2 regions of the Pseudomonas sp. CFBP 8772 genome follow, and region 2 is predicted to be linked to the other one. Evidence: riboswitches for the same ligand, from Rfam matches in the RefSeq annotation. Region 2 holds a riboswitch; the other holds the start of a gene.
What was found. A riboswitch is a leader RNA that binds a small molecule or an ion and turns the genes downstream of it on or off. The one in region 2 is predicted to bind cobalamin.
Positions count from the first base shown of each region.

Region 1: another riboswitch for cobalamin. It lies ahead of IFT99_RS09760 (ABC transporter substrate-binding protein); the one in region 2 lies ahead of IFT99_RS24290 (CbtB domain-containing protein).

Region 1 is NZ_JACYUI010000003.1:659,312-666,796, reverse strand. Features, by position in the region: gene IFT99_RS09775 (M20/M25/M40 family metallo-hydrolase) at 1-1,059, shown strand, start outside; gene IFT99_RS09770 (ABC transporter ATP-binding protein) at 1,984-2,790, opposite strand; gene IFT99_RS09765 (FecCD family ABC transporter permease) at 2,787-3,818, opposite strand; gene IFT99_RS09760 (ABC transporter substrate-binding protein) at 3,830-4,831, opposite strand; cobalamin riboswitch at 4,976-5,169, opposite strand; gene IFT99_RS09755 (aspartate/glutamate racemase family protein) at 5,390-6,112, opposite strand; gene IFT99_RS09750 (aldo/keto reductase) at 6,173-7,168, opposite strand; gene IFT99_RS09745 (hypothetical protein) at 7,395-7,485, shown strand, end outside.
Region 2 is NZ_JACYUI010000017.1:29,668-37,152, reverse strand. Features, by position in the region: gene IFT99_RS24320 (fatty acid cis/trans isomerase) at 1-221, shown strand, start outside; gene IFT99_RS24315 (acyltransferase family protein) at 453-1,472, shown strand; gene nfuA (Fe-S biogenesis protein NfuA) at 1,578-2,171, shown strand; gene cobM (precorrin-4 C(11)-methyltransferase) at 2,251-2,997, opposite strand; gene IFT99_RS24300 (cobalamin biosynthesis protein) at 3,516-3,950, opposite strand; gene IFT99_RS24295 (CbtA family protein) at 3,953-4,672, opposite strand; gene IFT99_RS24290 (CbtB domain-containing protein) at 4,684-4,893, opposite strand; cobalamin riboswitch at 4,991-5,223, opposite strand; cobalamin riboswitch at 5,349-5,573, shown strand; gene cobW (cobalamin biosynthesis protein CobW) at 5,701-6,774, shown strand; gene cobN (cobaltochelatase subunit CobN) at 6,777-7,485, shown strand, end outside.

The sequences.
Region 1 (7,485 bases), on a different contig from region 2:
GCGGGCCTGAAAATGGTCAGCGCGGTGCTGGTCGAAAGGCTTAAGGCCTTGGGTGCATCAGTCGAGACCACACCGGCGACACCCTCGGCAGGCGATAACATCGTCGGCACCCTCAAGGGCACGGGCAGCAAATCCTTTCTGCTGATGATCCATTACGACACCGTGTTCGGCCCGGGCACTGCGGCCAAGCGACCTTTCCGCGTCGATGGAGAGCATGCGTACGGCCCCGGCGTCGCCGACGCCAAAGGTGGCGTGGCCATGGTGCTGCATACCTTGAAGCTGCTCGAGGACGAGAAATTCAAGGACTTCGGCACGATCACCGTGCTGTTCAACCCTGACGAAGAAACGGGCTCGGCCGGCTCGAAAACCCTCATCGCCGAACTCGCCCGCAAGCACGACTACGTGTTCTCGTTCGAGCCACCGGACAAGGACGCCGTGACGGTCGCGACCAACGGCATCAACGGCGTGTTCGTCGACGTCAAAGGCAAGTCTTCCCACGCCGGTTCGGCCCCGGAAGCCGGCCGCAACGCCGCCATGGAACTGGCCCACCAACTGGTGCAGCTCAAGGACCTGGGCGACCCCGCCAAGGGCACCACGGTCAACTGGACGCTGATCAAAGGCGGCGAGAAGCGCAACATCATCCCCTCCAGCGCCGCGGCCGAAGGCGACATGCGCTACTCCGACCTGAGCGAATCCGACCGCGTACTCGCCGACGGACAACGCATCGTCCAAGGCAAAATGATCGACGGCACCGACGTCACCTTCCGCCTCGACAAAGGCCGCCCGCCGCTGGCGAAAAACCCCGCCACTGACGACCTCGCCAAAACCGCGCAAGCGATCTACGCCAAAACCGGCCGCACCCTCGAACCCATCGCCATGCGCTTCGGCACCGACGCCGGTTACGCCTACGTCCCAAACAGCCAGAAACCCGCCGTCCTCGAAACCATGGGCGTCGTCGGCGCCGGCCTCCACGCCGACGACGAATACATCGACCTCACCAGCATCGCCCCGAGGCTCTACCTCACCGCAGCGATGATCATGGAATTGGCCGGGAAATAGAGCGGGGCTGACGCTCCTCAGGGCTTACTGAAAGTGCCAGTTCCGGTGGGACGCGGAGCGTCAGAGGCGGCATTACCACGCGGAGCGTGGGAACGATCAGGCATAGAACCGCAAGATTGATGGTGCCCAAACCGGCCCCTTCCCGGCTAAAGCCGGTCCCACTAACAGCAGCGCGTGCAGCCTGTGGGATTGGCTCGGACTGTAGGACCGGCTTCAGCCGGGAAGCTTTTGATCTTGATCTGCTTTTGATCTTCATGCGCAAAAAGCCCAGTCACCACCACGCGGAGCTTGGGAACGATCAGGCATAGCACCGCAAGATTGATGGTGCCCAAACCGGCCCCTTCCCGGCTAAAGCCGGTCCCATTAACAGCAGCGCGTGCAGCCTGTGGGATTGGCTCGGACTGTAGGACCGGCTTCAGCCGGGAAGCTTTTGATCTTGATCTGCTTTTGATCTTCATGCGCAAAAAGCCCAGTCACCACCACGCGGAGCGTGGGAACGATCAGGCATAGAACCGCAAGATTGATGGTGCCCAAACCGGCCCCTTCCCGGCTAAAGCCGGTCCCACTAACAGCAGCGCGTGCAGCCTGTGGGATTGGCTCGGACTGTAGGACCGGCTTCAGCCGGGAAGCTTTTGATCTTGATCTGCTTTTGATCTTGATCTGCTTTTGATCTTCATACGCAAAAATCCCAGTCACCGCCAATCGCGACTTGGGTGCAGGCCGAACGCAGACGACGCGCAGTGGGTCGAGCCGCATGGATGCGGCGAGAGCGCCGTCAGGGCATGGATGCCCGTTCGGCGCGGGCCCACGGAGCGAGACCGGAGTGAGGGAACCCTGAGGAACGAAGGGCCCAACCAGGAGCAAGCACCCTTGGTTACTTGGGGTGCTTTTCCAAGTAACTCGCCGAAGGCGAAAACGAGGCCGTTAGGCCGACGCCGTTGATCCTGGCGCCCTCAGCCTCAACACGTGTGCCCCATCAAACGGATCAACCAACCAATGCCCCCGCACCCCAAACACGTCACTCAATAGCTCCGGCGACAACACATCAAACGGCGAACCCAGCGCCACCAAACGCCCCCCGTCCATCACCGCCAGACGATCACACCCCAACGCCTGATTCAAATCATGCAACGCCACCACCGTCGTCACCGGCAACTGCTGAACCAACCGCAAAATCGACAACTGCTGCTGAATATCCAAATGATTCGTCGGCTCATCCAGCAGCAACACCTGCGGCCGCTGCGCCAGCGCCCGCGCAATATGCCCCCGCTGCTGCTCCCCGCCCGACAACGTATGCCACGCCCGATGCGCCAGATGCTGCACACTCACATCCGCCAGCGCCTGCGCCACAATCCGGTCATCAAGCTCACCCCACGGCGCCAGCGCCGACAGCCACGGCGTACGGCCCAGCTCAACCGCCTGCAACAGACTGATCGAATCACCCGTCTGCGCATGCTGCTCCACCACCGCCACCTGCCGCGCAATGTCTCGCCGGCTCAACGCCGACAAGCGCTGCCCACCCAGGCGAACGTCGCCCTGGGACGGCGTTTGAATCCCCGCCAGCAACTTCAGCAGCGTCGACTTCCCCGAGCCATTGGGCCCGACGACCCCCAGGTTTTCCCCCGGCCGAATCGCCAGGCTTACCCCGCTGAGCAGTGGCGCGCCCTTGACCGAGTAACTCAGGTCGCTGCCTTCGAGCATGGCGCCGGACACCTCCTGACGCGCGTTCATCGAGGACGATTCCCGCGGACCAGAATCATGGCAAACACCGGCGCGCCCACCAGCGCCGTGATGACCCCGATCGGCAACACCTGACCCTTGATCAACGTGCGCGACAGCACATCGGCGGCAATCATGAACAGCGCGCCGATCAGGGCGCTCAAGGGCAGCAACCGGGCATGGCGCACGCCCGCCACCAGGCGCACCGCATGGGGAATCACCAGACCGACGAAGCCGATGGAGCCGACAATCGACACCATCACCGCCGTCATCAGTGCGGCGGTGAGGATCAGCACCGCCTGCACCCGGCGCACCGGAATGCCCAGGGACGCGGCCGAATCGCTGCCAAACGTGAACGCATCCAGCGCGCGCCGATGCCACAGGCACACCAGCAAGCCGAGGACCACGACCGGCACCGACAGCGCCACCGACGACCAGCGCACGCCGCTGAGATTGCCCAGCAGCCAGAACATGATCCCGCGGGCCTGCTCGGCATTGGCCGACTTGGTGATCAGGAAGGACGTCAGGGCGTTGAACAGCTGGGACCCGGCAATGCCCGCCAGGATGATCTGGCCCGCAGCGGTCTGCCCCCGAGAGGAGCGGGCGAGCAGGGCGACCAGCGCAAAGGCGGCAATCGCCCCGGCAAAGGCGCCGGTGGACAGGGAGATCGTCCCGGCACCGATGCCGATGATCGCCACCAAGACCGCGCCGGTTGAAGCACCGGCAGAAATGCCCAGCAAGTAGGGGTCGGCCAGGGGGTTGCGCAGCAGCGATTGCAAAACCACGCCCGACACCGCCAGCCCTGCGCCGCAGGTGGCGGCAACGATGGCCCGGGTCAGCCGGTAATTCCAGACAATGCCCTCATCGATCGGGTCCAGAGGAAAACCCGCGGCCCACAGCTTGTTCGCCATTACCTGAACGATCACCGGCAGGCTGATCGACGTCTCGCCAATCGCCACGCCCGCGAGCACCGCCAACGCCAGTAATGCGATGGCCCAAGCGCCATGCCCGAAGATGCGGACGACGCTCGACCGGAGCATGCCGACAGACGTCATGGCGCGAGAGTGGCCCCGGCCAGCTGTTCGATACCGTCAAACAGCCGCACGCTGGACTCCATGGCGCTGGCGTCCATGATCACGATGCGATTGTTTTTCACTGCATCCATATTGCGGGTGACCGGATCAGAGCGGAGGAAGGCCAGCTTCTTCTCGTGATCGTCAGCCGGGAAGCGGCGGCGGTCCATGCGCGCGATGACCAGCACGGTCGGGTTGGCCTTTGCGATGGTTTCCCAGCCCACGGTCGGCCATTCCTCATCGGAGTCGATGACGTTGCGCATGCCGAGGGTGTCGAGCATGAAGTTGGGAATGCCCTTGCGCCCGGCCACGTACGGATCGACGTTGATGTCAGGGCTGGAAAACCAGAACACCGCCGAGACGGGTGGGTTGGCATGGGCTTTTGCCTGCGCCACAGCTTTGGCCAGCCGCCCCTGATAATCCGCGATCAGGGGCTCGCCACGGTCTTGCACATCGAAGATCTGCGCCAGCTGACCGAGGCTTTTGTACAGCGTTTCGATGCGGAAGGCTTCGAGGCGCGTGCCGTCGGCGCCGACCCGGTTGTTCTTGCCCTCGCAGTCGGACGGCAGGATATAGGTGGGGATGCCCAAGTCGCGAAACTGCTCGCGGGTGCCGACCGCGCCCTGTGGGCCGACCATCCACTCAAACTGCACCGGGACGAAATCCGGGCGTTTGCCGATCACCGATTCGAAGCTCGGCGCATTGTCGGCCAGGCGCTCGATGCCGTCGTTGAGGGCTTGGTACTGGGGCAGGACGGGGTTGAACCACAGTGACGTGCCCACGACCTTCGGGCCCAGGCCAAGGGCATAGAGCATTTCGGTGGCGGCCTGGCCGATGGTCACGGTTTTCTGCGGCGCGTGGTTGAACGTCAGCGCTTGGCCACAGTTGTCCACGGTCAAGGGGTAGGCCGTCGACGCCGCGAGCGCGGCGGTGGGCAAGGTCAGCGTGACGAACAGGGCGGCGAGGCGGCGCAGCGGCATGAACAGCGATCTCCAGAAAGCCTGATTGCTTGGCGAAGCAGGCGCTGGAAAGTCCATCCCGGCAGGCGCCCTGAAAGTGGGGGCGCGCACAGCGTGCGCGAAACGACGCACGAACGGGAGTCCTTCCCCGGACACCCCGCCGGTGAATGAATATGCTGGCCGGCAGGTCTCCTGACTGGCGCTTCATTGCCATGCTTCGGCCTTCCCGGGGTGACCCAGTGGCAAACAGGAAGCAGGGCTCGGCGCCTACAGTTGCGGGGACAGTTCCGTTTAAGCGCGATGACGCGCCCGGGATTCCCTATTAATTCCGAGTGGAAACCGGCGGCGGGGATACTAAACGATTCGGCGGGTGGAGGCGAATGCAGCGGTGGTGCGCCGGAGATGTATTGGCACCTCGCAGTAACTGGACGGACGCAACACCTGTGGGAGTGAGCTTGCTCACGAAGAGGCGGTACATTCACTTGATCTTCAGCGGCTGGAATGCCGTCTTCGCGAGCAAGCTCGCTCCCACAAGGTATGTGTTTGCAGCGCCATCGGCGTGAGCTCAACACCACCGGCTTAGAGCTTAAACGGCCAACCGACGATCTTCTTCGGCCGTGGCGTGGCGTAGGTCCGCACTTTGGAGGTCTTCAGTCCCAGGCGCACCAGCGATTCCGCCAGTGCCACCGCCGCGGTCACGCCATCCACCACGGGCACGCCAGCGCGTTCGCGGATGAGTTGATCCAGCCCGGCCATGCCGCCACAGCCCAGGCAGATCACCTCGGCCTTGTCCCGGTTCACCGCTTCGATGGCCTGCTCGACGATGGCCTTGACCGCACGCTCCGGCGATTCCTCCAGCTCCAGCACGCTCATGCCGCTGGCCCGCACCGAGGCGCAGCGCTCGTACACCCCGGCCAGCTTCAGGCGGTCTTCGATCAGCGGCACGGTGCGGTCCAGCGTGGTGACCACCGCGTATTTATGCCCCAGCAGCATCGCCAGGCTGGCCGCCGCTTCGGTGATGTCCACCACCGGCACGTCGAGCAGCTCCTGCAAGCCTTCGCGGCCATGCTCGCCGTAACCGGCCTGAATCACCGCGTCATAAGGCCCTTCGTAGGACATGACCCGGTCCATCACCGCGATGGCCGCCAGGTAACTTTCAAAATTGCCTTCCACCGACTCGGCGCCGAAGCGCGGGGTCAGACCAATGATCTCGGTGCCGGGCGAGGCCACGCTGCGGGCCTGCTCGGCGATGGTCTCGGTCATGGATGCGGTGGTGTTGACGTTGACGATCAGAATTCGCATGGACAGATCTCGCGCAGGGAACAAAGCCGGGCGTCTGGCCCGGCGTCATTGGCCACGATATCAGTCTTTGCCGGGGACCGGCGCCTGCAGGGCAATGAAGCCCTGATCGCGCATGGCTTGCCAGAAACCATCCGGCACCTGTGCGTTGAGCGCAGTAACGTCTTCGATGATCCGCGACGGCCGGCTCGCGCCCGGAATCACCGCCGCCACCAGGGGGTTGGCGAGAACGAACTGCAGCGCTGCGGACTTGATGTCGACCTGATACTGCCGAGCGATTTCCTGAATGTGCGCGACCTTGTCGAGCATCGCCTGGGACGCTTCCTGGTACTCGAAATGCTTGCCGCCCACCAGCACGCCGGAGCTGTAAGGCCCGCCGACGACGAACTCGGCGTTGTGCTGACGGGCCTTGTCGAACAGCCGTTGCAGCGGCTGGTCATGGTCGAGCAGGGAATAACGGCCAGCGAGCAGGAAGCCGTCGGGCTGGGCTTCTTCCAGGTCCAGGGTCAGTTCGCACGGCTCGACGCGGTTAACGCCCAGGCCCCAGGCCTTGATCACGCCTTCTTCGCGCAGGCGGGTGAGGGCGCGGAAAGCGCCGGTGCGGCCGATGTTGAAATGCTCGATCCAGGCATCGCCATGGGCGTCCTGGGCGACGTCGTGGACAAACACGATATCCAGTCGGTCGGTGTTCAGCCGTTTCAGGCTCGCTTCAATGGAACGCAACGTGGCGTCGGCGGAGTAGTCGGTGACAATCTTGTTTTTCAGGCCTTCGGCGAAAGGACCACTGCGCGTTTCGGTGTCGATCTCATCGGAAATCAGCCGGCCGACTTTGGTGCTCAAGGTGTACTGGTCGCGGGGGATGCCCGCCAGTGCCTTGCCCACCCGCTGCTCGGACAGGCCGGCGCCGTAGATGGGTGCGGTGTCGAAATAGCGGATGCCCTGGTCCCAGGCGGATTGAACGGTGGCTGCCGCTTCGTCTTCGTCAATGGTGCGAAACATATTGCCCAAGGGCGCGGAGCCAAAGCCGAGGCGGCCGATGATCTTGTCGTGCAGACTCATGGGGATTATTTCCTGTGCGGTGAGGCGTGTCTGGATGCGCGGCTCATGACGCCGTCTTCGCCCGATAAGGAACCGCGCGAGGAAAGCGGCGAGGCTTGTTTACTGACTGCTGATTGCCATAGGTGTTCTTGATAGTGTCGACAGGTCTTGTTGCACCTGAGGCGCCTGCTAAGCTCCACGCATTGAATAGAGTCTTCAGCAAACCTACCGAAACGAGGAAACTGCCATGCAATCTCACTCCCCCGATGCTGCGCCGCTTGCACCGCACCCCGGGCATCAGCCCGATGAGCCGGAAACGGAACTCGATGCCGATATGG
Region 2 (7,485 bases):
TCATGTTCAACGTCCCGGCCAGCGAGGTCGGTGCGTTCGTTGACGCAATGGAGCAGGCCCACGATCACAAGCAGGCGTTCGACGCTATCGTCCAGCGCTGGGGCGTGCGCCGCAGCCATCCGCTGTTCTGGACGTACTTCCACGACCTGGACCGCTACCTTCAGGAAACCGAGCCGCGCGAGGCGGGTGTCTTGGACATGAATCGCTACGAGAATCTCTGAGCCGCCCGAGAGCCGCCCTGCAGAAAATCTTCACACTAAGCGTTGGCCCCGCTGATGCTGCTTCAAACAGAGAAACCCTTGTAATACATGGCGCGCAGCCATTATGCAGCCCGTCAGTGACGCCGAACCTTTTCGCAACTTATGAAGTCCGACCTTGGGAGTCGCTCTTCGACACCTTGCCTTTTCGGGCGTGGCAGCGAAGGTCAATCCAGACGAAGCAAGAGGTTGCAGATGTTGATTTCGGTTCAGGCCCTGCGGGCACTCGCCGCGTGGGCTGTTGTGTGTCACCACTTCATGCAGATATTTTTCGACTTCCATCCGAGTGGGCCGGTCGGCCGTTTTTTCACTGAAAAAGGCGCCGTTGGCGTCGACATTTTTTTCGTCATCAGCGGTCTGGTCATCTACCTGTCAACCGTAGACAAGGACATTCCCGCCGGCCGCTTCATGCTCAACCGTGTCATTCGCATCGTCCCGGCGTATTGGCTGTACACCCTGGTGATGGGCCTGCTGGTGGTTGTCGCTCAGCCGCTGCTGCCCCACCAGGTGGTCGACTGGCAAAGCTTTGTGCTGTCGCTGTTGTTCATCCCCTCGGAAAACCCGGGCGGCTACGGCCTCTATCCCACCCTCAACGTGGGCTGGACGCTTAACTACGAAATGCTGTTCTACGTGCTGTTCTCGATGGTGTTCCTGTTCCAACAGCGTCTGCGCCCGTTGATTCTCGCAGCGGCGCTGTTTGCCATCACCGACGTGCTGGGTCGTTCGGGGCTGGTCAGCCGGTTCTACGCCAATGACATCGTCTATGAGTTCCTGCTCGGCATTTTCGTGGGTGTGATGTATCGCCGGGGCTGGATCAGTGAGCGGTTGTGGCTGCCGTTGCTGGCCATTGGCGCTGCGCTGTTCACCATCGACCATCTGCAACCGGCGCCGCGCATCATCAACTGGGGTCTGCCGAGCGCGGTGATCGTGGTCGCCTGCATCTCCCTCGAACCCTATCTGCGCAACTATCGCCTGCTCAAGACCATGGGCGACTGCTCGTATTCGGTGTACTTGCTCCACGTGCTGGTGCTGTATGCGGGATGGCTGGTCAGTGAGCGTTACGGCCTGAACCCGTATCTGGTGTTTGCGGTGTGCGTACCGGTCATCGCGCTCGGCGCGTGGCTCAGTTATGAATGGATCGAGAAGGGCTTGTACCGCCGCATGAAAGGCTGGCTGGACCAGAGACGGGCAAGCAAGGAGGCGGCGCTGTCCTGACAGACACTGGGTAGCGGTCGGGTCACTTACCCGACTAAAACACTAGGGCTTTGTCAGGCGCAGTTGATTGGCGTAAACTGCGCCCCACGTCTGCGAGGAATTTTCATGACCGCTATTACGATTACCGATGCCGCCCACGATTACCTGGCCGATCTGCTGGAAAAGCAGAACACGCCCGGCATCGGCATCCGCGTGTTTATTACCCAGCCTGGCACCCAATACGCTGAAACCTGCATTGCCTACTGCAAGCCAGGCGAAGAAAAACCCGAAGACACGGCCATCGGCCTGAAAAGCTTCACCGCCTGGATCGACGCGTTCAGCGAAGCGTTTCTGGACGACGCCGTTGTCGATTACGCCACCGATCGCATGGGCGGCCAGCTGACCATCAAGGCGCCTAACGCCAAAGTGCCGATGGTCAACGCCGACAGCCCGATCAACGAACGCATCAATTACTACCTGCAAACCGAGATCAACCCGGGTCTCGCCAGTCATGGTGGGCAGGTCACCTTGATCGAGGTTGTTGAAGAGGAGGAGGCGAACGTCGCCATTCTTCAGTTCGGCGGTGGTTGCCAGGGTTGTGGTCAGGCGGACGTGACGCTGAAGGAAGGCATCGAGCGCACGCTGCTGGAGCGCATCCCCGAGCTGACCGGTGTGCGTGACGTGACCGACCACACCCAGAAAGAAAACGCGTATTACTGAGAAGTGATTGTGTTGCAGGCAAGGCCCCGACGCGTTCGGGGCTTTTTTATGGGCGCTCGGTAAGCGTGACGGGCGCAGGCTAAGGCCTGAACACATGGGCGTGGCCGGCGCGATACAGCGAGGATTCGCTGAACACGTCGTTGCCCAGCACTCTGCCTACCAGAATCAGCGCGGTGCGGCGGAATCCCTTGATCCGCACCTTTTCCTCGATGTTCGCCAGTGTGCCAGTGACCCAGTCCTGGTCCGGCCAACTGGCGCGATGCACCACGGCAATGGGGCAGTCCGCGCCATAGTGCGGTGTCAGCTCGGCGACGATCTTGCCCAGGTTATTGACCCCCAGATGAATCGCCATGGTCGCTTGATGCCGCGCCAGATCGCCGAGACTTTCGCCTTCGGGCATGTCGGTTTTGTCGGCGTAGCGGGTCAGGATCACGCTCTGGGAAATGTCCGGCAGCGTCAGCTCGGTGCCCAACAGCGCGGCGCACGCAGCGGTGGCGGTGACGCCGGGGATGATTTCGAAGGGGATCTGCAGCGCGCGCAGGCAACGGATTTGCTCGCCGATCGCGCCATAGAGACTCGGATCGCCGGAATGAACCCGCGCTACGTCATGGCCTTGTGCATGAGCGGATTTCATCAGCTCGATGATCTGCTCCAGGTGCAGTGAAGCGCTGTTGGTCACCTGAATCGCCTGATGCCCCTCCAGCACCGCCTCAGGCACCAGCGAGCCGGCGTAGATAATAACCGGGCAGGAGCGGATCAGCCGCTGGCCTTTGACAGTGATCAGGTCTGGATCGCCGGGGCCGGCGCCGATGAAAAAAACGGTCATGGGGTGTCCTGATTGGAATTCATTTGAACGATGGTTCGCCGGATGCTTGTCGCTGAATGCACGCGGCCTACTTCTGTAGGACCGGCTTTAGCCGGTAAGGGGCCTGCATGTACACCCTCATATTTGCAGCGTGACGCTTGACGCTTTCCCGGCTGAAGCCGGTCCTACGAGGGTCCGCGGTGTGTCCGTGGGACCGGCTTTAGCCGGGAAGGGGCCTGCATGTACACCCTCATATTTGCAGTGTGACGCTTGACGCTTTCCCGGCTGAAGCCGGTCCTACGAGGGTACGCGGTGTGTCCGTGGGACCGGCTTTAGCCGGGAAGGGGCCTGCATGTACACCCTCATATTTGCAGTGTGACGCTTGACGCTTTCCCGGCTGAAGCCGGTCCTACGAGGGTACGCGGTGTGTCCGTGGGACCGGCTTCAGCCGGAAAGGGGCCTGCATGTACACCCTCATATTTGCAGTGTGACGCTTGACGCTTTCTCGGCTGAAGCCGGTCCTACAATTTGAGCCGGTCCTAAGAGGTTGCGCTCGCCCTGCCGGTTGCGGTTGCCAATGCAAATGTCGCGTGGGGGCTTTTTCGGCGGGGGATGACCAATGTCGCTGGCGAGCCGGTCAACCGCGTCACCATGGCCAACGCGGCGCTTTCCGCCACGCCGTAGCAGCCCGTGCGTTCAAAAGCGATCTCGGATCGATGGCTGAGCTGATCCTCGTAAGCCGCCAGGTCACCTGCGCTGAAGAACCCGACCGTCAGGCCCAGCCCATGACCCAGTTCCAGCAACCCCGCTTCATCGGCTTTGCCATCAATCGACGCCAGGGCAGCAATGTCCGCCGGGGCCAGCTGACACTCCCGCAAACCATCCTCTATCAGTTGCCGAAGCTCCAGCGCCGAGCATCCGCGCTGGCAGCCCAGGCCGACCACCCACAGCGGTCGGTCGCACGAGTCATTCACGGTCAAAGCGCGGGGTTCAAACCCGTGTGCGCCGCAGGCGTTTCACTGCGACGAAACAGCCAGGCGCTGATCCAGCCCAGGGCGATCCAGAACGCGGCATTGGTCAGCAGCGACGCAATCTTGAACTGCGCTTCAAGGGCTTCCGGCGCCAGTGCCGAATGGACCGCCGGTTGCGGCGCGCCGACCATGTGCGGCACCACCAGAATCACCGCGCCCATGACCTTCAGCAGCCAGTGTCTGGCAAATACCATCAGCGCCAGGCCCGCAGCCGTGGACGCAGCGGTGCCGACCCACCAGATCTGTCGTTGGGTCAGGTCCGCCGCGACGGTGCCGGGCAGCTCGGGCGGCAGACCGAGGGTCGGCGCCAGCACAAACACCGCATAACCGGCCAATCCCCACAGCACCCCTTCGCGCGTACTTGCCGGCGTGCGCAGGGTGTACAGCGCCGCCAGCATCAAGGCGAAACCGACCGCGACCACCAGATTGCCGCCGGTGGTGGACAGCACGCGCTGCCAGCCATCTTCCGGCTCCCAGGCTTCTTCGTTATGGACATGAGCCGCCATGGCGTCGTCGGCGTGCTCATGCATCTCGACGGCGGGCGCCTTCTCGTAGGTCTCCGCCTGCAGAATAAGCGGCGCCACCGAGAAGCTCTGCAGCAACGTCAACAACAGGGCGGCCAGCAGTCCGGTGAACCCGGCCGTTTGCGCGATTCGCTTGAACATGGCGGCGGGTCTCAATGGCAAGGGAAGGCGGAGCTGTGACGGGTGTCGTGTGCCGCGTTATGCACCGCATCGATGTGGGAGAAGCCGGCGAAGTACACCAGAAACACACCGAGAAACATCGCGCTGACGGCGGCGACAAGGCGCTGGCTTTGCGTGCTCGCAACGGCCGTCGTGGTGTGTGTGGTGGTGCCGGACGTCTGGCGGGGTGTGCTGGTGGACATGGCGCTTCCCTCTGATGTGGATTCAGCGGACGGAAAGGCGCGAAGACACCGCAGGCCAATTCCGGCAGTGCTCAACAGCGCCCGCCCACCGCGGGTTGTTATGTAACGTTGTCGGGCCGGTCTCCGGGCTCACGAGGGGCACATGTAACAGCCTTCACAGCCGTCGCGCCTTCAAGAATCGCCTTCCCATATCGCTGTGGACACAGTGGATCTGACTCTTCACTCGCTTACCGTTGCGGGGGCAGCACCGGACTGATGCACACCCGAAGGTCTGCACGCACCGGTTTCCCGTTTCACCCTGTGAAGGGCACCCGTAACAAGGTGTGTAGGAGACCACGGGCTGTTTGGCGCGTCAATCGACCCGTCAGTCGGCAAGTCAATCGATGCAGTGATCGGTGCGTCAATTGGCGCGGCAATCATTGCAACGGCGCGATTGACCGGCCTGCGGTCACTGCGTAGCCTTGCGCACTTGAGGTTCGCTGGCCGCTTTTATGAAAGCCACCGGCGCTAAGAAGGGAATGCGGTTTCACGCCGCAGCTGCCCCCGCAACTGTAAACGGACCGCTTCATTGCACAGCCACTGCGCGAGCGGGAAGGCGCAATGAATGCCAGTCGCCTGACGATGCCTGTCAGCGACCGGCCGCCGTGAGCCAGGAGACCTGCCTCGAATCGGACCGCCTGCGAGCGGCCGAGGAATTCCACTACAACCGGGCGGGGTGATCCGGTGGCGAATCGAACCGCGCGCCTGTTTCTGCCGGCCTGCGCTGTTTTCGTCCTCGTTGCCCCGCCGCATGCCTGAGGGCAACCGATGAAAACACTGGCCAAACTCCCCGTCACCATCGTCACCGGCTTTCTCGGCTCGGGCAAAACCACCTTGCTGCGGCACATGCTCGACAACGCCGAAGGCCGACGCATTGCCGTCATCGTCAATGAGTTCGGCGAGCTGGGCATCGACGGCGACATCCTCAAGCAATGCACCATCGGCTGCTCGGAAGAAGAAGCCGTCGGTCGCGTGTACGAACTGGCCAACGGCTGCCTGTGCTGCACCGTTCAAGAAGAGTTCTTCCCGGTGATGCAGGAACTGGTCGCCCGTCGCGGCGACCTCGATCACATCCTCATCGAAACCTCGGGCCTGGCCCTGCCGAAGCCGCTGGTGCAAGCCTTCCAGTGGCCGGAAATCCGCAACGCCTGCACCGTCGACGCCGTGATCACCGTGGTCGACAGCCCAGCCGTGGTCGCCGGCACCTTTGCTGCGTTCCCGGATCAGGTCGACGCCCAGCGCAAACTCGACCCGAACCTGGACCACGAATCGCCGTTGCATGAGCTGTTCGCCGACCAACTGGCAAGCGCCGACCTCGTCGTGCTGAACAAGGCCGACATGCTCGACGCGGACGCACTGGCCGCCGTCCGCGCTGAAGTCGCCGAAGAACTGCCGCCAGCGGTGAAGATCGTCGAAGCGAACCGGGGCCAGCTGCCGATCAGTGTGCTGCTGGGCCTGGGCGCTGAGTCCGAGCTGCACATCGATGGCCGCAAGACCCACCACGATCACCACGAAGGCGACGATCCGGATGATCACGACCACGACGCCTTCGACTCGATCTCCATCACGCTGCCCCAGGCCGATGAATCGCTGTTGCTCGACGCGCTGACCCAGGCCGTCGTCCAGCACGGCATCTTGCGGGTCAAAGGCTTCGCCGCCATTCCCGGCAAACCCATGCGCCTGCTGGTGCAAGGCGTCGGCACCCGGTTCGACAAGCATTTCGACCGCGCCTGGAAGTCAGACGAAACCCGCGAAACCCACTTGGTGCTGATCGGCCAGGAACTGGACGCGGGCGTTCTTGAAGCGCAATTGCGCGCTGCCGTTTCCGCGATCAAAGGCTAACCATGCACCTGCTGCGTACACAGCCCGGCGGCTTCGTTCCCGACGACAGCATCGCTGACCTGGGCCAGACGCCCGCCGAGCTGGTGATCCTGTGCAGCGCCGACTCAAACCTGGCGTTGCTGGCTGAAGTCGCGCAGCAACTGCCGGACGATTACCCGAGCCTGCGCCTGGCCAATCCGATGCAGGTGCAGAACCATGCCTCGGTGGATTTGTACGTCGACGAAGTGCTTCGCCACGCCAAAGTCATCCTGATTTCCCTGCACGGCGGCATCGGCTATTGGCGTTACGGCGTCGAGCGGCTGGTGGAACTGGCGGCCAAAGGCGTCAAGCTGATTCTGGTGCCCGGCTGTGATCGGCCGGACCCCGAGCTGAGCGGCCTGAGCACCGAATCCGCCGAAGACCGCGAGCGGCTCTGGCACTACCTGCGCCAGGGCGGCAAGCACAACGCTCTATCGCTGTTCAGCTTCATCGCCACGCGCTGGCTGGGCGGTGACTATCCCTGGGCCGAGCCGCAAACCCTGCCGCGCACCGTGATTTATCACCCGCAGAACCCCAACGCCGACCTGGCCCGCTGGCAGGCCGACTGGCGCGCGGATCAGCCGGTGGCTGCGGTGCTGTTCTATCGCTCCCACCTGCAAGCGGCGAACACCGGTTTCATTGATGTGTTCTGCGAGCGCTTGTCGGCCCAGGGCTTGAACCCGTTGCCGATTG